Regions from separate parts of the Streptomyces sp. NBC_01077 genome, predicted to be linked through region 1. Evidence: riboswitches for the same ligand, from Rfam matches in the RefSeq annotation. Region 1 holds a riboswitch; the other holds the start of a gene.
What was found. Region 1 has a riboswitch for S-adenosylmethionine ahead of thrC (threonine synthase). Riboswitches for the same ligand answer to the same signal wherever they lie in the genome.

Region 1 (9,874 bases):
GTCGAGTACGGCCTCACCAAGGACGGCATCCGCCTCAACGAGGCCCTGGAGCCGCTCGCGGCCTGGGGACGCGAGCGGCGGGAGCGGGGCGCTTCCTAGCGCTCCAGCGCCTCCAGCTGGTTCAGGAACCAGCGCTGTGGGGGCAGGGCCGTTGCCGCCGCCGCGAGGCGCTTCGAGCGGTCGGCGCGTTCGGCCGCCGGCATCGTCAGGGCCGTGTGGAGGGCGTCGGCCGTCTGTGAGACGTCGAAGGGGTTCACCGTGAGGGCGTCGTCCATCAGCTCCCGGTACGCGCCCGCGCCCGTCGACAGGACGAGCGCGCAGCCCGCCTCGGAGACCACCGGTATCTCCTTCGCGACCAGGTTCATGCCGTCGCGCACGGGGTTCACCAGGGCCACGTCGGCCAGGCGGTACGCGGCCAGGGAACGGGTGAAGTCGTCCTCCACGGAGACGATGACCGGCTGCCAGTCGGCCGTGCCGAACTCCGTGTTGATCTCCTCGGCCAGTTCCGTCACCGAGGCGGTGTACTCCCGGTACGAGGCCAGGTCCTGCCGGGAGGGGTACGCCGAGGCCAGGTGGACCACCCGGTCGCGCCACTCGGGGTGGACGGTGAGCAGCTCCCGGTAGGCGAGCAGGCCGCGCAGGATGTTCTTCGACAGCTCCGTGCGGTCGACGCGGACGATGGTCTTCCGGTCGCCGACCTCCTCGCGGAGCCCGGCCAGCCGCTCGTCCACCTCCGGGCGGTACGCGAGGGCCCGCAGCTCCTCGCCGTCCACGCCCAGGGGGTACGCCCGGACCCGGGTGCGGCCCTTCCCGATGCCGTGGCGGCGCCACTCCACCCCGCGCCAGGGGTCGCCGCTCGGCCAGACTCCCTGGGCCACGCCGGTCGAGTCGTCCCGCGGGGAGCAGCAGCCGATGAAGGCCGACGCCCATCCCCAGGTGTGGAAGCCCAGCTCGTCCGCGCCGAGCATGCCCCACAGGAGTTCTTCGACGATGTCGTCCGGCACCATCCGCAGGTACTCGGACGACACCCACGGCGTGTGGGTGAAGTGCCCGATCCGCAGGTCGGGGCGGAGTTCGCGGAGCATTCCGGGGACCAGTGCCAGGTGGTAGTCCTGGACGAGGACGGCCGCGCCCTCGTCCGCCTCGGCGGCCAGAGTCTCGGCGAAGGCGCGGTTGTAGGCGCGGTAGGACTCCCAGCGGCGCCGGAACTCCGCGTCGAAGACCGGCTCGCGCGGGATGTCGTACAGGTGGTGGTGGAGGAACCACAGCACCGAGTTCGCGATGCCGTTGTACGCGTCGGCGTACACCTCGGGGTCGATGTCCAGCATCCGTACGCCCGGTTCGCCGATCCCGCGCCGGACGGCCTCCCGGTCGCCCTCGCCGAGTGCCGCGCACACCCACAGGCTGTCCTGCGAGGAGACGGCGCTCAGCCCGGAGACCAGGCCGCCGCCGCCCCTGCGGGCGTCGAGCTCGCCGTCCTCGCCGAGTACGTACGAGACGGGGCCCCGGTTGGATGCCACAAGCACAGATGCCATGGGGCGAACCTAGCCCGTCCCGTAAACGCTCAAACGTACGTATACGAGACGGGCAGATCCGGCCACGGAGGGTGAACGGGGCGAACGGGGGTGCCGGGGTCAGTTCTCGCGTCGGCCGCGCATCGCCGCCTTCGCCACCAGACCCGTCGCCGCGAGCGCCAGTCCGAGCGCGCCGAGCAGCCACAGTCGCTCACCGTTGCCGCCGGTCTCGGCCATCGAGCCGCCGCCGTTCCCGTGCGGTCCCGGGGCGGGGGGCGGCGGGGAGGCCGGCTCGGACGTCGCCGGAGCGGTGGGGGTGGGTGTCGGTGTGGGGTCCACGGGGGTCGGGGTCGGGTCCACGGGGGTGGGGGTGGGGTCCACCGGCGTCGGCGTCGGATCCACCGGTGTGGGCGTCGGCTTCGGCTTCTCGATCTGCGGGGTCACCCCGCACGCCGGGTCCTCGCTGCCGTCGCCGCAGTTGGAGCGCGGGGTCTCCACCTCGACGCTGTTGCGGAGCTTCCCGTCGCCGGTCACCGGGTCCTTGATCTTCACCGAGTAGGTGACGGTCGCCGTCTTCCCGGCGGGGATGTTCCCCACGAAACCGATCTTCGGCTTCGCGTACGACACCCTGCCCAGGTTCGTCTTCACGTCGCCGTTGTAGTCGGCGTCGTCGAGGTTGCCGGTCAGGTCGTCGCTGAACTTGGCGTTCGGGTAGTCGAGCGTGCTGACGTTCTTCGCGGTGATCGTGTACGTGAGCGTGTCGCCCGGTTTCACCGTGCGCGGGCTCGCCGTCTTGGTGATCTCCAGGTCGGGGACCGGCACGGAGAAGGCGAGCGCGGACGGCACGTAGGTGTCGCCGCGGGTGGCGAACGTCAGATCGGCCGAGGTGGCGCCCTGCGGGATGGCGCCTTCGGGGATGTCGAAGGCCTTCGCGTCGATGCTCAGGTTGTTGTTCATCTTGGGGGCGACGGCACCGTCGTCCTCGCTGATGAAGAAGTTGTTGGTGTTGCCCGTGTGGGCTTCGGTGACGTTCTTGCCGTCGACGCGGAAGGTGTCACCCGGGGTGTTCCAGTCGCCCTCGTACGCGGTGACGCTGGCCCGCGCCTTGCCGCCGCTCCGGTGGAAGCCGTCCACGGTGATCGTGGTGGCGGGGGAGGTCGAGCGCTGGAGGACATGGCCGCCGTACACGTACACGTTCCGCCGTTCGGGGGCGCGGACCGGGTCGGGGCCGGGGAACTTGTGGACGACGGTCAGGGACCAACCCGCCACGCAGCCCTTGCCGTTGGGCGCCCAGACGTTGCCGACGGCGACCTGCGCGTCCGTCCCCGAGACGCCCGCGAAGGCGGCCGTCACGTCCGACTCGCCCGTGTAGTAGTGCGGGCCGTTGGTGTCGGCCGGGTCGGCGACCATGCTGTCGATCGAGACCGGGGCCGCGGCCCCCGCGCCGATCCTGATCACCGGGGCGGTCGTCGTGGGGTCGCCGGGCGAGGGCACGACATCCGCGCCGGAGATGTCGCAGCGCTTCAGCCGCGCCCCGCTCGGACCCTTGTACGTGCCGTCGTTGCCGCCCCAGAAGAGCCGGGCGTACGCGACCTCCGCGCCCGCCGGGATCTGCACGTGGCCGGTGCTGGAGCCGTAGTCGCCCCCCGTGCCGCCCGCGTCGATCCGCTGCATCACGAAGGTGTTGTTGTTGTCCGAGCCCTGGCCGCTCGCCGCGGTCGCACAGCGGGCGGCCAGGTCGGCGGGGGCGGTCGGGCAGCCCATGACCGTGTTGCCGATCGTCGTGAAGTCGCCGTACAGCGACTCGTCGTACCGCTTGCCGAAGGGCTCGACCACGTCCGCCGCGGCCGGTCCCGCGGTGAACGCGAGCGAGCCCGCCGCCAGGCCGACGGCCGTGACGGCCGCGAGCACCCTGCCCAGGTGATGTTGTCTGAAGCGCATAAAAGGGCAATGTAGGCAAAGCGGATCATCATCGGGCGTTACGCCACGCGGCGGCGCGCGTACTCCACGATTTCGGCCATCGGCGGCCGCTCCTCCGTGTCCACCGCGTACGTCCGCGGCTCGAAGCCCTTCTCGCCCCGCTCGAACTGCGTCAACCACGGCCGCACCAGATGACCCCGCGAGAGCCGCAGCTGCGCCGTCCGGTAGATCGCCGCCGCCATCCGGCCCAGCGCGAGCCCGTCCTGGTGCCGGTGCTTGCGCACCCCCACGTCCACCTGTGCGAGCGCGTCCAGACCCACCGTGTGCAGGGCGTCCACGAGCAGCCCCAGCTCCACCCCGTAACCGACCGGGAACGGCAGCCGTTCGAGCAGCGAGCGGCGCGCCGCGTACTCGCCGCCGAGCGGCTGTACGAAGCCGGCCAGCTGCGGCCAGTGCAGATTCAGCAGCGGGCGCGCCACCAGCTCCGTCACCCGACCCCCCTGGCCAGGGGTCTTGCCGGAGGCGAGCCCGTTGAACTCGGGGCCGAACGGGCGGTCGTACATCGCCTTCACGAGGTCGACGTCCGGATCGGTGAGCAGCGGGCCGACGATCCCCGACACGAAGTCCGCGGAGAAGTCCCGCAGATCCGCGTCGATGAAGCACACGATGTCCCCGGTGGTCACCATCAGTGACCGCCACAGGACCTCGCCCTTGCCCGCCACGGCCGGTATCCGGGGGAGTATCGCGTCCCGCGCGACCACCCGCGCCCCGGCCGCCGCCGCCACCTCCGCCGTACGGTCCGTGGAGCCCGAGTCGATCACCACCAGCTCGTCGACGAGCGGCACCGCCTCCGACATCAGCTCGCGCCGGATCACGGCGACGATGTCTCCTACCGTCGCCTCCTCGTTCAGCGCGGGCAGGACGACGCTGACCTTCGTGTTCCGCTTGGCGGCGAGGATTCGCTCCAGCGGCCGGTCCGCCACGGACCAGGACCGCCGGTCCAGCCAGCGCTCCACCTCTTCCAGCACGTGATCTCCATCTCGCGGTTCGGACGGCCGGTCCAAGCGTCCGGGCCTTCGGTTACAGTCTTGAACAACGCGGATGCCCGATGCACGTCGGGGTGCCGCCCGCGCCGGAGCGCAGGAACGAAGTCCGCAAGGAACTTCACCGCGCTTCACAATCGAATACCGCTCATCCAGAGGGGCAGAGGGAAACGGCCCGTTGAAGCCCCGGCAACCCTCCAGTCGGTTACTCGCCCACCCGTCTCCCGGCCACCACCCCTGGTGGAGCCCTGACGGGCACAGCTTTTTTGCGCGAGGCTCCCGACTAGGGAAGGTGCCAAATCCGTCTCATGGCGAAAAATTCGTCATGGGAAAGATGAGGAGAAAGGGCCTCGCCTCCATGGCTGTACAGACTGTTACCCCCGCCACTTCGGTCGACCTCGGTCCCGCGTCCGGGCTTTCCTGTCGCGAATGCGGTGAAGTCTTCGCACTTGGTCCGATCTTCGCCTGCGAACTCTGTTTCGGACCGCTCGAAGTCGCGTACGACCTCCCCACCGGTGACCCCGAGGCACTGCGCAAGCAGATCGAGGCCGGCCCCGCCAACATCTGGCGCTACGCCCCCCTGCTGCCCGTCCCCGCCGACGTCGCCGACAAGCCGAACCTGAACCCGGGCTGGACCAAGCTCGTCCAGGCCGACAACCTCGCCCGCGAGATCGGCGTCGCCCCCGGCAAGCTCTTCGTCAAGGACGACTCCGGCAACCCGACCCACTCCTTCAAGGACCGGGTGGTCGCCCAGGCCATCGAGGCCGCCCGCGCCTTCGGGTTCACCACCCTCTCCTGCTCCTCCACCGGCAACCTGGCCGGCGCCGTCGGCGCCGCCGCCGCCCGCGCCGGCTTCCGCTCCTGCGTGTTCATCCCGCACGACCTGGAGCAGGGCAAGGTCGTCATGGCCGGTGTCTACGGCGGTGACCTCGTCGCCATCGAGGGCAACTACGACGACGTCAACCGCTTCTGCTCCGAGCTCATCGGCGACCCGCTGGGCGAGGGCTGGGGCTTCGTCAACGTCAACCTCCGCCCGTACTACGGCGAGGGCTCCAAGACGCTGGCGTACGAGATCTGCGAGCAGCTCGGCTGGGTCATCCCCGACCAGCTCGTCATCCCGATCGCCTCCGGCTCCCAGCTCACGAAGATCGACAAGGGTCTCCAGGAGCTCATCAAGCTGGGCCTCGTCGAGGACAGGCCGTACAAGATCTTCGGCGCGCAGGCCGAGGGCTGCTCCCCGGTGTCGGTGGCCTTCAAGGCCGGCCACGACGTCGTCCGCCCGCAGAAGCCGAACACGATCGCCAAGTCGCTCGCGATCGGCAACCCGGCCGACGGCCCGTACGTCCTCGACATCGCCCGCCGCACCGGCGGCGCCGTGGAGGACGTCGACGACGAGCAGGTCGTGGACGCGATCAAGCTCCTCGCGCAGACCGAGGGCATCTTCGCCGAGACCGCGGGCGGCGTGACCGTCGGCGTCGCGAGGAAGCTCGTCGAGAACGGTCTGATCGACCCGAACCTCACCACCGTCGTCCTCAACACCGGCGACGGACTCAAGACCCTGGACGCGGTGGCCGACACCTCTCAGGCGACCGTCACCATCCGCCCGAGCCTGGACGCGTTCCGCGACGCCGGCCTGGCCCTCTGAGCCGGTCCGCATCCCCGGCCCACTGAGGCCCGCTTTCCTGGCCCACTGAAAGGTTTCGAAGACATGGCCGTGAACGTCCGCATCCCCACCATCCTCCGCACCTACACGGGCGGGCAGTCCGAGGTCCAGGCCGAGGGCACGACCCTCGCCGAGGTCATCGCGGACCTGGAGAAGAACCACACCGGCATCTCCGCCCGCGTCCTGGACGACCAGGGCAAGCTGCGCCGCTTCGTCAACGTCTACGTGAACGACGACGACGTGCGCTTCGAGCAGGGCCTGGAGACGGCCACCCCGGCCGGCGCCGGCGTCTCGATCATCCCGGCCGTCGCCGGCGGCTGCTGAGCCGTACTGCGGACCTGCTCCGCCGAGCCGCTCTGCCGAGCCGCTCCGGCGAGCCCCGCTCGGCTCGCCGCTTGTCCTGTCTTTCTTGAATTGCCCCTTCCGCGCCATAAAGCGGAAGGGGCAATTCTGTATGGTTGAGCGCGGTAGAGTTGGGGAAGTCCCCTCCGCTGCTCATGCCGGACGCATATGAGAATGCGTCCCCGCACGACAAGAAGCAGCCAAAGTGCGTGTGCGTTGTGTACCTTCTGCACGCTTTGCCGGGCCCGACTTGCCCCGTAATTCAAGGGATTCTCCCCAATTCGCCTTTCCACGGCGCCCAGAATTCTCGCTCGATTGACCTGTTGCAGAGGGCAGTTGGGCAGATACATTCAGCCGCGGTCGACGCGTTCCGGCGAGGGTCTGACCCGGGTCCGCGAAGTGCGGGTCCCGCGCAAGGGCCAGTAATAGGGGAGTTAGGCATGGCTCAGGGCACCGTCAAGTGGTTCAACGCGGAGAAGGGCTACGGCTTCATCGCGGTCGACGGTGGTGCGGATGTTTTCGTCCACTACAGCGCGATCCAGATGGATGGCTACCGCAGCCTCGAAGAGGGACAGCGAGTCGAGTTCGAGATCTCGCAGGGCCAGAAGGGTCCGCAGGCGGACATGGTCAAGCTCGCCGTCTGAGCGCGGCGCGATCGGCCACCGACGCAGCGCCGTCGAGGGGCCCGCATCCCTGAGGGGATGCGGGCCCCTCGTGCGTTCCCGGACCCGCCCCGGACCCCCCGGGAGGGGCGCCGGGAGAGGGCCCGAAACCTGAGAGTCGCTTGCACTCTCCTAGGGCGAGTGCTAATCATTGGCGTTAGCACTCGGAAGGTGAGAGTGCTACGAGGATCGGGCAGACGAGGCCGCCGGCCGGGTGGGGCAAGGAACCACGCGGAGCTGCGGAGGCCGTCCGTCGCGGGCGTCGGCGCGGTCCTGGAGCGTTATCCACCCCATGTCCGGGAGGACCACTTCACATGGCCAAGATCATCGCGTTCGACGAGGAGGCCCGGCGCGGTCTCGAGCGCGGCATGAACCAGCTCGCTGACGCCGTCAAGGTCACCCTCGGCCCCAAGGGTCGCAACGTCGTCCTCGAGAAGAAGTGGGGCGCCCCCACGATCACCAACGATGGTGTCTCCATCGCCAAGGAGATCGAGCTCGAGGACCCGTACGAGAAGATCGGCGCCGAGCTGGTCAAGGAAGTCGCCAAGAAGACGGACGACGTCGCCGGCGACGGTACGACCACCGCCACCGTTCTCGCCCAGGCGCTCGTCCGCGAGGGCCTGCGCAACGTGGCCGCCGGTGCCAACCCGATGGCCCTCAAGCGCGGTATCGAGAAGGCCGTCGAGGCCGTCTCGGGCGCCCTGCTCGAGCAGGCGAAGGATGTCGAGACCAAGGAGCAGATCGCTTCGACGGCCTCCATCTCCGCCGCCGACACCCAGATCGGCGAGCTCATCGCCGAGGCGATGGACAAGGTCGGCAAGGAAGGCGTCATCACCGTCGAGGAGTCCCAGACCTTCGGTCTGGAGCTGGAGCTCACCGAGGGTATGCGCTTCGACAAGGGCTACATCTCGGCGTACTTCGCCACCGACATGGAGCGCATGGAGTCGTCGCTCGACGACCCGTACCTCCTCATCGTCAACTCCAAGATCTCCTCGGTGAAGGACCTGCTCCCGCTCCTGGAGAAGGTCATGCAGTCGGGCAAGCCGCTGCTGATCATCGCCGAGGACGTCGAGGGCGAGGCCCTGTCGACCCTGGTCGTCAACAAGATCCGCGGCACCTTCAAGTCCGTCGCGGTCAAGGCCCCGGGCTTCGGCGACCGTCGTAAGGCCATGCTGAACGACATCGCCATCCTCACCGGCGGCACGGTCATCTCCGAGGAGGTCGGCCTGAAGCTGGAGAACGCGGGCCTCGACCTGCTGGGCCGCGCCCGCAAGGTCGTCATCACCAAGGACGAGACCACCATCGTCGACGGTGCCGGTGACAGCGAGCAGGTCGCCGGTCGCGTGAACCAGATCCGCGCCGAGATCGAGAACTCGGACAGCGACTACGACCGCGAGAAGCTGCAGGAGCGCCTGGCGAAGCTCGCCGGCGGTGTTGCGGTCATCAAGGCCGGTGCCGCGACCGAGGTCGAGCTCAAGGAGCGCAAGCACCGCATCGAGGACGCCGTTCGCAACGCGAAGGCGGCCGTCGAGGAGGGCATCGTCGCCGGCGGCGGCGTGGCCCTGCTCCAGGCTTCCTCGGTCTTCGAGAAGCTCGAGGCCGACCTCTCGGGCGACGAGGCCACGGGCGCGAACATCGTGAAGCTGGCCCTTGAGGCCCCGCTGAAGCAGATCGCGGTCAACGCCGGCCTCGAGGGCGGCGTCGTGGCGGAGAAGGTCCGCAACCTGCCCGTCGGCCACGGCCTGAACGCCGCGACCAACGAGTACGTCGACCTCATCGCCGAGGGCATCATCGACCCGGCGAAGGTCACGCGCTCCGCGCTGCAGAACGCCGCGTCGATCGCCGCGCTGTTCCTCACCACCGAGGCCGTCATCGCCGACAAGCCGGAGAAGGCGTCCGCGCCGGCCGGCGGCGGCATGCCGGGCGGTGACATGGACTTCTGATCCTCCGGGATCGGTTGTTCATCGCTGAACGCGAACGAGGGCGGCACCCCCACCAGGGGGTGCCGCCCTCGGGCGTTCGGCGGATGCTGGAAGAGGCGGGGTTCCGCCGGGAAGGGGTCGCAGCCATGGTCACGCTCCTCACGACGCCGGCCGACCGCGAGCTGGTCGTCACCCGCACCTTCGACGCCCCGCCGGCCCGTGTCTGGGAGGCCTGGACGCACCCCGGGCACGTACGGGAGTGGTACGGCATGTCCGGCCTGACCACGTCCGTCGTCGACATCGACCTGAGCGTCGGCGGCGCCTGGCGCTGGGGCCAGACCGCGCCCGACGGCCAGGAGATCGTCTTCTCCGGCACGTACGAGGACATCGTCCCGGCGGAGCGGCTCGACTACACGGAGTTCTTCGAGCAGATGCCGGACGCCGACCCGGTCCGGGTCACCCTCACCTTCGACGCGACCCCCGACGGCGGCACGGCCCTGACCAGCACCTCCTTCTGGCCCTCGAACGAGATCAGGGACCAGGCGCTGGCAGCGGGCATGGAGGCGGGCGTCAGGGAACAGTACGACCGGCTCGCCGAGTACCTGAAGACGATGTGAGGCTGCGGCCTCAGCCGTGGAGCAGGGCCTTCGCGACCGGCTCTCCGGTGCGGCGGGCGCGTGCCAGGCCGGCCTTGACCTCGGAGAGGGTACGAGGGCGGTAACCCGGGCCGCCGCAGCAGGACTTGTGGAAGCGGATGCCGGCGTGGAGCACGACCGACAGCGCCCGCCAGGCCGAGGTGTCCCGGCGG
Region 2 (9,874 bases), 2.3 Mb from region 1:
CGCTGCACGGGTACGAGCTGAAGGAGCGCATCCACGGTCTCAGCGGCCATGTGCGCCCCGTCAGCGACGGCGCCCTCTACCCGGCGATCACCCGCCTGGTGAAGAACGGCCTGGTCGACAGCCGTACGGAGCCGGGCGCGAGCGCGGCCCCACGCCGGACGCTCTCCCTCACCCCCGAGGGGCGCCGGGAGCTGCTCGCCCGGCTGCGCGCCCCGAAGGACGCCGAGATCACCGACGGGCAGCGCTTCTTCACCCTGCTCGCCTTCCTGGGCCACCTCCCCGACCCGGCGGACCAGGCGGCCGTGCTCCGGCGCCGCCAGGAGTTCCTGAACACCCCGGCCAGCTTCTTCTACGAGGACGGGACCCCGGTCAGAGCCGAGCGGGAGCCGGATCTCTTTCGCCAGGGCATGCTGCGCATCGCCCGTGCGACGGGCACGGCGGAGAAGGCCTGGCTGACGGAGGCCCTGGCCGAACTCGAGGACACCCCACCGGACGGGCGCTAGCCGAGCCGCTCCCGCAGAGAGGCGCGCCAGTCGGCGGTGAACTCCTCCGGGGTGGTGCCGAGCACCTCCTTGAGGGCCTTCTCCACCGCGCCTTCCCGGCCGGGGTGCGCGCCCACCGCCCGGTAGAAGTCCGTCAGTTTCGCCTCGCCCCAGCGGTCCGCGATCAGCGCGCAGGCGAGCCAGCCGCCCTCGTACGCCCGGGCCAGCGCCTCCGCGTCCCCGCCGAAGGCGAAGTCGGGGTCCTCGGGGAGCCGGGCGGGCAGCTCGCCCGCGCGGACCGCGCGGCGCAGCTCGGGGGCGGCCTGGGCCGGGGTGCGGTCGGCGTCGCGGTAGGCGACCCAGTCGGCGAAGCCCTCGGAGAGCCAGACCGGGGTCGACGGGGTGGTGGCGGCGCGGGTGGCGACATGGACGGTCTCGTGGGTGAGGACGAGCTGCCGGCCGAACTCGCCGAGGACCCCGTACGCCTCCGGGTTGACGATCACCCGGTCCGCGGGCGCGTCCGCGCCGCCCCGGGTCTCCCCCGTGGTGACGGCGGCGATGCCCCGGTAGGAGCTGCCCGGCGCCCCGAGGAGCTCCCCCATCCCCTCCAGCGACCCGGGGACGAGGACGACCACGTCACGGGCCCAGGTGGCGGGCCAGGAGGCGGAGACGACGGGGACGGCCCGGTCGGCCGCAGCGGCGATCTCCCGGAGCCGCTCGGGCTGCTGCCCGACGCCCAGGACGAGCGAGTGGGCACCCCGGACGGTCGCGACGTCGCCCTGCTCCCAGAGGTGCCGGGGCGCACCCTGCGCCGGGCGGTCACCGGTCACGTACCAGCGTCCGGCCCGCTCGGTCAGGTCGAGGACCCGGTCGCCGGTGGCGGGCCGCTTGTCGTGGCCCTTGAGCCGGTAGCCGAGCTCGGCACGGACGGTGACGCGGTCGGCGGCCGTGTGGTCGACCCCGGTGAGCCGGTACGTCCAGCCGTCGACGGGAACCGTCGCGAGCCGCTTGAAGACGGTGAGGGCGGTCGGGGCGTACACAGGGTCGACGGCGGCCAGGTAGCCGGGCCTGTCACGGTCGAGGAGCGCCCTGGCGTGCCGGTCGAGGAGCGCCTGTATCTCCCGGGTCGCCGTGTCGGCGGGCTCGACCCGCGTACCGCAGCCGACGAGCCCCACGAGCACGAGCAGCAGGGCGGCCAGGCAGGCCGTCGCCGGCCTCCGCGCTCCACACCCCTGACCTGCCACGCCTCCGATCGTACGGTCGGAACGGCACGACCTGCTTCCGGTACGGGGTCGGACCCGGGGCGAACCCGCCCAAGGCCCGGCCAGGACCCGGGTCAGACCCGGGTCAGACCCGGGTCACCGTCACGTGCGACATCATGTTCACCGGGTCGTAGCGCACCCGCGCGCCCGGGTAGGGAGCGTGGATGACCTGCCCGTTGCCCGCGTAGATCCCCACATGGCTGGCGTCGCCGCGGTAGGTGACCAGGTCCCCGGGCTGCGCCTGCGCGAGCGGCACCTGCCGGCCCGCGTACCGCTGCGCGGAGGAGGTCCTCGGCAGGCTGATCCCGGCCTGCCCGTACGACCAGACCATCAGGCCCGAGCAGTCGAAGGCGGAGGGGCCGGTCGCCCCCCACACGTACGGCTTGCCGATCGCGCTGCGGGCGGCGATCACCGCGGCGGCGGCCCGCGACGAGCCCGGGGCGACGTCGGCCATGGGCGGCAGCTCCTCCGCGCGCCCGCCGGAGCGGGAGACGCGGTCGAAGTCGGCGCGCTCCTCGACGGTGAGGCTCGCCAGCACCCGGCGGGCCTCGGCGAGCTTGCCCTCGACGACGCGCTTGTGGCGGGCGACCTCGGCCCGGCTGCGCTCCAGCTCGACCAGGGCCGTACGGGCCTCGGACCGCTTCTGGTTCAGCCGGCGCTGCTCCCGCTGGAGTTCGCCGAGCGCGGCGCCCTGCCGGGCCGTGACCCGGTCGAGCGCGGAGGCCCGGTCGAGGTAGGTGTCCGGGTCGGAGGAGAGCAGCAGGGCGAGGGCGGGGTCGATGCCACCGGAGCGGTACTGGGCGCCGGCGACCGAACCGAGCGCGCCCCGCATGCGGTTGATGCGCTCCTGGCCCCGGGCGAGACCGTCCTGGGCCTGGGAGACCGTCCGGCGCAGCGCGTCCGCCTTCTCGTCCGCCCGGTTGTAGCCCTCCGTGGCCTTCTCGGCCTCCTCGAAGAGACGGTCGACCGTGGCACGGGTGGCCGCGGGTCCGGCCCCGGGGTCGGCGCTCGCGGGGACGGCCCCGAGGGACGCCGCCGCGGTGGCCGCGGCGGCGGTGAGGACGGTGACCCTGGCGGGTCGGCGGTGGGACGCCACGAATCGCGCTCCGTTCGGCTCGACGCAGACTGGCGCGGCAGACAGTAGCCGCTGATCACTCCGCGTCCAACGAAGCCGCCGGGCACACAAAGTGACGCCCCGCCGGAGATCACAGGTCACCGGCGGGGCGTCAGGTCAGCTTGCGTCGCGCCGAACCACCCGATTGGGCGGCATGGCGGCGCGGGTCGCGTCGGGGCGGGTCAGCCGCCGATCCGGACGCCGAACTGGAACGTGCCCATGTAGTCCATGGACTCGTAGCGGACGTAGGCGCCCGGCTTGGGGGCGTGCAGGATCGTGTTGTTGCCCGCGTACAGGCCCACGTGCGACAGGCCGTTGAAGAAGACCAGGTCGCCCGGCTTGAGCTGGCTGCGGCCGATCTTCGTGCCGTCGTTCTGCTGGGTGTACGTGGTGCGCGTGAGGTTGACACCGGCCTTGCCGTAGGACCACTGGGTCAGACCCGAGCAGTCGAACGAGCCGGGGCCCTCCGCTCCGGGGTCGTACGGCATGCCGACCCGGGTGGCGGCGGCGCTGAGCGCGGCGGCGCCGAAGCCGGACGCGGGGGCCTCGTTGCCGAGGTCGAGGCGCTCGCCGGCGGCGCGGCTGGCCCGCTGCTCCTTCGCCCGCTCCTCCTGCTCCAGCTTGGCCTGCTGGGCCGCCGTGAGGGTGTTGAGGAGCTTCTTCGCGTCGGCCAGCTTGCCCTGGTAGCTCTTCTTCTTGGCACCGAGGGCCTTGCGGACGTCCTCGAGGTCGGCGAGCTTCGTCGTGGCCTCGGCGCGCTGCTGCGCGAGGCTGCGCTGCTTCGACTGGATCGAGGTGAGGACGTCGGCCTGCTGGGCACTCAGCTGGTCGATCGCGGACGCCTTGTCGAGGTACGTGTCCGGGTCCGCCGAGAGGAAGAGCTGGAGCGCCGGGTCGATGCCGCCGGAGCGGTACTGGGCGCTGGCCACCGAACCGATCTGGTCGCGCAGGGTGTTGAGCTCCTGCTGCCCGCGGGCCACCTTGTCCTGGAGGTTGCCGACCTCCTCCTGCAGCTTCCCGCGGCGCTCCTCGGCCTGGTTGTACTGCTCGATGGCCTCTTCGGCCTCGTGGTGCAGCTTGTCGACCTTCGACTTGACCTCGTCGATCGAGGGCTTGGCGGGGGCCGCCTGGGCACCGGTCTGGGCGGTGAGAGCGACGGCTGCTGCCGCGGTCGCGGTGAGCACGGTCACGCGCATGCGGCTCGGCTGCTTGGGTCGACGGTGGGACGCCACGAAGGCGAGCTCCTTCTTCCTCAGAGCCGCCCAACCGGTAAGGGGCAGGCGGTTCCTCCGCCGCCACCCCGGATGGGTGATCAACCGCGCGAAGGTTCGATGCCCGACCCTAGTGACCAAGTTGTGATCAGTTCAAATCCCACTGGCAAAAATATCGCTCACGGACCACTTAATTTACACACACCGCACGGGCAGTGATGGGCACTTGACGGTCTGCCCTCCAGAATTCGGGCATAAGACCCAGGAGTTGCGATGCGTCACGAGAGCCGCGAAAGCCGCTTCAGCAACAAGGCGGACGCCACCGGGCGCGCACCCGCCTTCGCCACCCCGTCAGCCACCTCACGGTCGGTGGAGACCACCACGACAGGCCGACCGGGCGGCTCCGCCCGTACCAGCTGACGGATCAACTCGTCGGCCGTCACGCCGGGCTTGGAGAACAGCACCCGCACCCCGCGCGGCGGCGCGAGGAGCACCGGGGCCGCCAGCTCCGCCCCGTCGAAGACACAGGTGACCTCGGCGCCCGAGCGGGCCGCGAGGGCCGACAGGCTGCCGAGCAGCCGCAGCCGCTGCTTCTCCAACGGCATCGTGGGATAGCCGGTCTTGGTGACGTTGTAGCCGTCGACGACGAGATGGGCCTGCGGCAGTGCGAGAAGCTGGTCGAGCAGCGCCGGGTCGGTCTCGGAGAGCGCCCGCGCCGCGATGTCCTTCGGGGACATCCGCCCCGGCTCCACCGCGTCCACGGTGTCCGCCGGGTGCACCGACACGGGGGGCAGCGCGAGTTCACGGCGCAGCCCCTGGGCGGCGTCGAGGACGGTGTCCAGCAGCAGCCGCAGCCGCATGTCCTCCACCGAACGCCCCTCGCGGGCGGTCCTGCGGCTCGCCTCCAGGGCGGCCTCGACCTCGCCGAGCCGGGCCTTGAGCCGACGGCTCTCGCTCTCGGCGGACGACACCTGGGCCGCCGCCTCCGCCTTGGCGACATCGATCTCGCCCTGGACCCGGCGCAGCGCGGCCTCGCCGCGCTTGACGTCGCTCTGGGCGCTGCGCAGCTTGCGGTGAAGCGATTCCGCTTCCTTCCGGGCCGCTTCGAGGTCGTGGCGCAGCTGCTCGGTCTCGCCGCGCGAGCGGTCCCGGGCGACGGCGAGTTCCTCGCGCAGCCGCTCCAGCTCGCGCCGGCCCGCCTCGTCGGCCCGCTCGGCGTCGACGCGCTGGGCCTCCTCGCCCGCGGCGGCCACGAGCTTGACCCAGCCGGGCGGGCGCAGCACATAGGCGGCCGCCGCCACGTCGACGGGGTCGGCGGCGGCGGGCGGGATGCCGGTCTCGACGGCTCCGGCCAGTTCGGGCTGGCCCTGCTTGAACCGTTCGCCGATCCGCTGCCGGAACAGCGGGTCGCTCTCCAGGGCGGCCGCCATCGCGTTGCCGGCGAACTTGGCCCGCCGGGTCGCGGTGAACCGGGCGTACTGCCTCAGGGGCGCGGGCAGCTCCGCGACGGTCAGCCCGCCGAAGGCGTCGGCGACCAGCGCGACGACCCGCCGCCGTACGCCCTCCGGCAGTGGGTGGTCGAGCGCCTCGGCAGCGTCACCTGCCGCGCCGGTCGGCTCTCCACCGTGCGCGGGCTGCTCCACGATCCGTCACCCCTATGTCGTCCGCGCCGTCCCTCAGGAAGCGGCGCCCGGCCTGTCCACCAGTTCGATCTGGTCCACCGCGTTGCACCAGCGGCAGCGGACCGACTCGATGGTCTCACTGACCACCTGCCGCTCCTCGACCGTCGGGTCTCCCGCGAGGTCCAGATGGACGTACTCGACGACCTTGGAGGAGCGCGTCACGTCGAAGCGGGTCAGGTTGCCACAGAGCGTGCAGCGCCACCGGGTGTCGGCGGTCGGCAGGGGAACCGTCGTCATCGTGCCGTCCTTCTTCCTGTTGCGTGGTACCAGGTGCGGGAGCCGCGGTGCGCCGTCGAACTGCGGTCGTACTGCCCGTTACCCTACGGCCTCACCGGTACGCGGGGGCACGGCGAGGCACTCTGTCCAGTTCGGCCCCGGTACGCGATGATCTGTCCATGATCGACTGGCGAGGGTCGGCCCTCGGAGCCTGGCGGGGCGCCCGCGGTGGACCCACGGTGACGTACGGACTGATCGCCGCCTGCTGTCTGCTCTTCGTGATCGGCCCGGTCTCCGGACTCAACCCGGCGTACGGCGTCGGGGACGAACTCCTCGCGGCGCAGGGCGCGTACTTCCGTCGCTGGGGCGTCGTCCCCGCCGAGCTGATGAGCGGCGAGCCCCGCGCCCTGCTCACCCCGTTCACCGCGCTCTTCGTCCACGGCAGCTGGCTCCACCTGCTGGGAAACATGCTGTTCCTGTACGTCTTCGGGGCGATGGCCGAGGAGCGCATGGGTCCCGTCGAGTTCGCCCTCTTCTACCTGGGCACGGGCTACCTCGCGCTGCTCGGGTACGCGGTGGCCCACGCGAACAGTGAGCAGACCCTGGTCGGGGCGTCCGGGGCGATCTCCGGGGTGCTCGGGGCCTTTCTCTTCCTCTTCCCGCGCTCCCGGGTCACCAGTCTCTTCCCCTTCCTCTTCTTTCTGCCGCTGCGCTTCCCCGCCTGGATCGTGCTGATCTTCTGGTTCGTGCTGCAGTGGCTGGCCGCGCGGGCGGCGGGCGCCGGTCCCGGCGTCGCCTATCTGGCCCATGTGGTGGGCTTCTCCGTCGGCTTCCTCTACGCCTGGGGGCGCTACCGGGGTGGGGATAGAGTGAAAGCCCAAGCCGCGGCGACCGAGGGAGAAAGCCAGCCGTGATCACCGCGATCGTGCTCATCAAGACCAGCGTGGACCGCATCCCCGAGATCGCCGAGGCGATCGCCGCGCTCGACAGCGTCAGCGAGGTCTTCTCGGTGACCGGCACCTACGACCTCATCGCCATGGTCCGCGTGCCCCGTCACGACGACCTGGCGGACGTGATCCCCGGCAGCATCAGCAAGATCCCGGGCGTCGAGGCCACGGACACGCATGTCGCCTTCCGTACGTACTCCCAGCACGATCTGGAGGCGGCCTTCGCCATCGGTCTGGAGTCCTGAGACCTCGTACACGGCAAGAGTGAAGGGGGCCTCCCGCTCGGGAGGCCCCCTTCACCCGTACGAGTGAGTGCTCAGCCGCGGTCGGGGACGCAGCGGCCGTCCTCGGTACGGTACTTCCACTGGGCGCCGTCCCGGACGAGCTCCTTCACGGCGCCGACGAACCGCTCCACGTGCTCGTCCGGCGTACCGGCGCCGAAGCTCACCCGGATGGCGTTCAGGGAGCGCTCACCGGGCGCCGCCTCGGGGGCGCCGCACTCGCCCGGGTCCTGCGGGTCGCTGCCGAGCAGCGTGCGGACCAGCGGGTGGGCGCAGAAGAGACCGTCGCGGACGCCGATGCCGTACTCGGCGGAGAGCGCGGCGGCGAAGTGGGAGCTGTTCCAGCCCTCCACGACGAAGGAGATGACGCCGACGCGGGGGGCGTCGTCGCCGAACAGCGACAGCACCTTGACCTCGGGCACCTCGGCGAGGCCGGCGCGCACCGTGTCGATCAGGTGCTGCTCACGGGCGACCAGCTGGTCGAAGCCGGCCTCGGTCAGCGCCTTGCAGGCGGAGGCGATGGAGTACACGCCGATGACGTTCGGGGAGCCGGCCTCGTGCCGGGCCGCGGTGGTGTGCCACTCCACGTCCACACCGCCGTCGGCCCGACGCGCCACCTTGCGGGAGGCGCCGCCGCCCGCGAGGTAGGGCTCGGAGTCCTGGAGCCAGTCGGCGCGGCCCGCGAGGACGCCGGAGCCGAAGGGCGCGTACAGCTTGTGCCCGGAGAAGGCGATCCAGTCCACGTCGAGGTCCTGGACGGAGACCGGGTGGTGGGGCGCGAGCTGGGCGGCGTCGAGCACGATCCGGGCACCGTGGGCGTGCGCGGCGGCGGCGAGCTCCTTCACCGGCCACAGCTCACCGGTGACGTTCGAGGCGCCGGTGACGCAGACCAGGGCGGGACCGTAGGGGTCGCGGTCGGCGAGGGCGCGCTCCAGGGTGGCGACGGCCTGCTCCGGGGTGCGCGGCGCGTTGAGGTAGGTGACGCGGGCGTCGCGCCACGGGAGGAGCGAGGCGTGGTGCTCGGTCTCGAAGACGAAGACCTCGCAGCCGGCCGGGATGGTGGCGGCGAGCAGGTTGAGCGAGTCGGTGGTGGAGCGGGTGAAGACGACCTGGTCGCCGGGGCGGCAGTCGAGGAACTCGGCGACGGTGGCGCGGCTGTTCTCGAAGAGGTCGGTGGAGAGCTGGGAGAGGTACCCGGCGCCGCGGTGGACGCTGCCGTAGTAGGGGGCGTAGGCGGCGACGTCGTCCCACACCCGCTGGAGGGCCGGGGCGCTGGCCGCGTAGTCGAGCGCCGCGTAGGTCACCTCGCCGCCGGTGACGAGCGGGACGGTGACGTCCCGGCCGAGGACGGGCAGCGGGGCGGCGCAGCAGGGGTCGGCGGACTCGGCGGCGGTCTCGGCGGTCGCGGTCACGACGGCGGCGGACTCGGCGACGGCGATGGCGGCGTCAGGGCGTGCGGACATGGCGGTATCTCCCGGCGGGCGGTGCTGAATGGCTTCGGTGATCCCGTACGCGGCCGGACACGGCGGGGTACGGGTGAGGCCTCGGAGGACATGGGAGGGCACGGCAGTACACGCGGGTACGCGGAAGTGACCCTGATCCGATGATCCGAGGGTGAAGAAGGGGCGTATTCGCCCTATCGCATTCGCTTGCTCACGGAAAAAGCTCCTCGAGAGACCAGGACCCCTGGTGTTCGAGGGGTCCGCGCTTGCCGTAGACCTCGCTGCCTACGGCCTGGTCATCACCCGGGGCACCCCGCCACGGACGGAGGGTTGCCGGACAGCAAGCCGGGGCCAAAACGCTGTCACTCGTGACCTGTAGAGCATCCTGCCACATGATCGACGAAGCACAAGACCCCGGTCCGCATGCTGGACCGGGGTCACACGTCGGGACGATCGCTACGCGTTGCTGGCGGCGATCCAGCGCTCGAGGGACCGGAGGGCCGCGCCGGAGTCGATCGACTCGGCGGCCTTCGCGATGCCCGCGCTCAGCCGCTCCGCCAGGGTGCCGGTGCCGGGCTCCAGGGCGGTGAGCGCCGCGGCCGCGTTGAGCAGCACCGCGTCCCGTACCGGACCGGTCTCGCCCGCGAGCAGCCGGCGGGCCACGTCGGCGTTGTACGAGGCGTCGGCGCCGCGCAGGGCCTCCAGGGGGACGAGGTCGATACCGACGTCCCGCGGGTCGAAGCGCTCCTCGGTGACGCCCCCGTCCCGGACCACCCACACCCGGGAGGTCGTGGTGGTCGTCAGCTCGTCGAGTCCGTCGTCGCCGCGGAAGACCAGGGCGGAGTTTCCGCGCTCGGCGAGGACCCCGGCCACGATCGGCGCCATGCGCGGGTCGGCGACCCCGACGGCCTGGGCCCGTACCTTGGCCGGGTTGGTCAGCGGACCGAGGACGTTGAAGGTCGTACGGATGCCCAGCTGACCGCGCGCGGCGGCGACGTGCCGCAGCGAAGGGTGGAACTTCACCGCGAAGCAGATGGTGATGCCGGCTTCCTCGGCGACCTCGACGACCCGCTGCGGGGTCAGGTTCAGGTTGATGCCGAGCTTCTCCAGGACGTCGGAGGAGCCGGAGGCGGAGGACGCGGCGCGGTTGCCGTGCTTGACGACCTTCGCGCCCGTTCCGGCGACCACGATCGACGCCATCGTGGAGATGTTCACCGTCTTGGCGCCGTCGCCGCCG

Region 2: it holds a riboswitch for S-adenosylmethionine, as region 1 does, so the genes downstream of both, OG462_RS13875 (aminotransferase class V-fold PLP-dependent enzyme) here and thrC (threonine synthase) in region 1, are expected to answer to the same signal.

The regions. Positions count from the first base shown of each region.
Region 1 covers NZ_CP108669.1:5,395,873-5,405,746, forward strand. The annotation lists gene OG462_RS24445 (winged helix-turn-helix transcriptional regulator) at 1-99, shown strand, start outside; gene OG462_RS24450 (trehalose-6-phosphate synthase) at 96-1,535, opposite strand; gene OG462_RS24455 (hypothetical protein) at 1,635-3,455, opposite strand; gene OG462_RS24460 (glucosyl-3-phosphoglycerate synthase) at 3,494-4,462, opposite strand; SAM riboswitch class I at 4,623-4,818, shown strand; gene thrC (threonine synthase) at 4,812-6,122, shown strand; gene OG462_RS24470 (MoaD/ThiS family protein) at 6,186-6,464, shown strand; gene OG462_RS24475 (cold-shock protein) at 6,923-7,126, shown strand; gene groL (chaperonin GroEL) at 7,459-9,087, shown strand; gene OG462_RS24485 (SRPBCC domain-containing protein) at 9,213-9,683, shown strand; gene OG462_RS24490 (deoxyxylulose-5-phosphate synthase) at 9,694-9,874, opposite strand, start outside.
Region 2 covers NZ_CP108669.1:3,103,238-3,113,111, forward strand. The annotation lists gene OG462_RS13830 (MATE family efflux transporter) at 1-50, opposite strand, end outside; gene OG462_RS13835 (helix-turn-helix transcriptional regulator) at 1-503, shown strand, start outside; gene OG462_RS13840 (hypothetical protein) at 500-1,726, opposite strand; gene OG462_RS13845 (NlpC/P60 family protein) at 1,830-2,840, opposite strand; gene OG462_RS13850 (NlpC/P60 family protein) at 3,041-4,090, opposite strand; gene OG462_RS13855 (NYN domain-containing protein) at 4,348-5,712, opposite strand; gene OG462_RS13860 (hypothetical protein) at 5,746-5,988, opposite strand; gene OG462_RS13865 (rhomboid family intramembrane serine protease) at 6,147-6,881, shown strand; gene OG462_RS13870 (Lrp/AsnC family transcriptional regulator) at 6,878-7,159, shown strand; gene OG462_RS13875 (aminotransferase class V-fold PLP-dependent enzyme) at 7,231-8,658, opposite strand; SAM riboswitch class IV at 8,895-9,011, opposite strand; gene trpD (anthranilate phosphoribosyltransferase) at 9,094-9,874, opposite strand, start outside.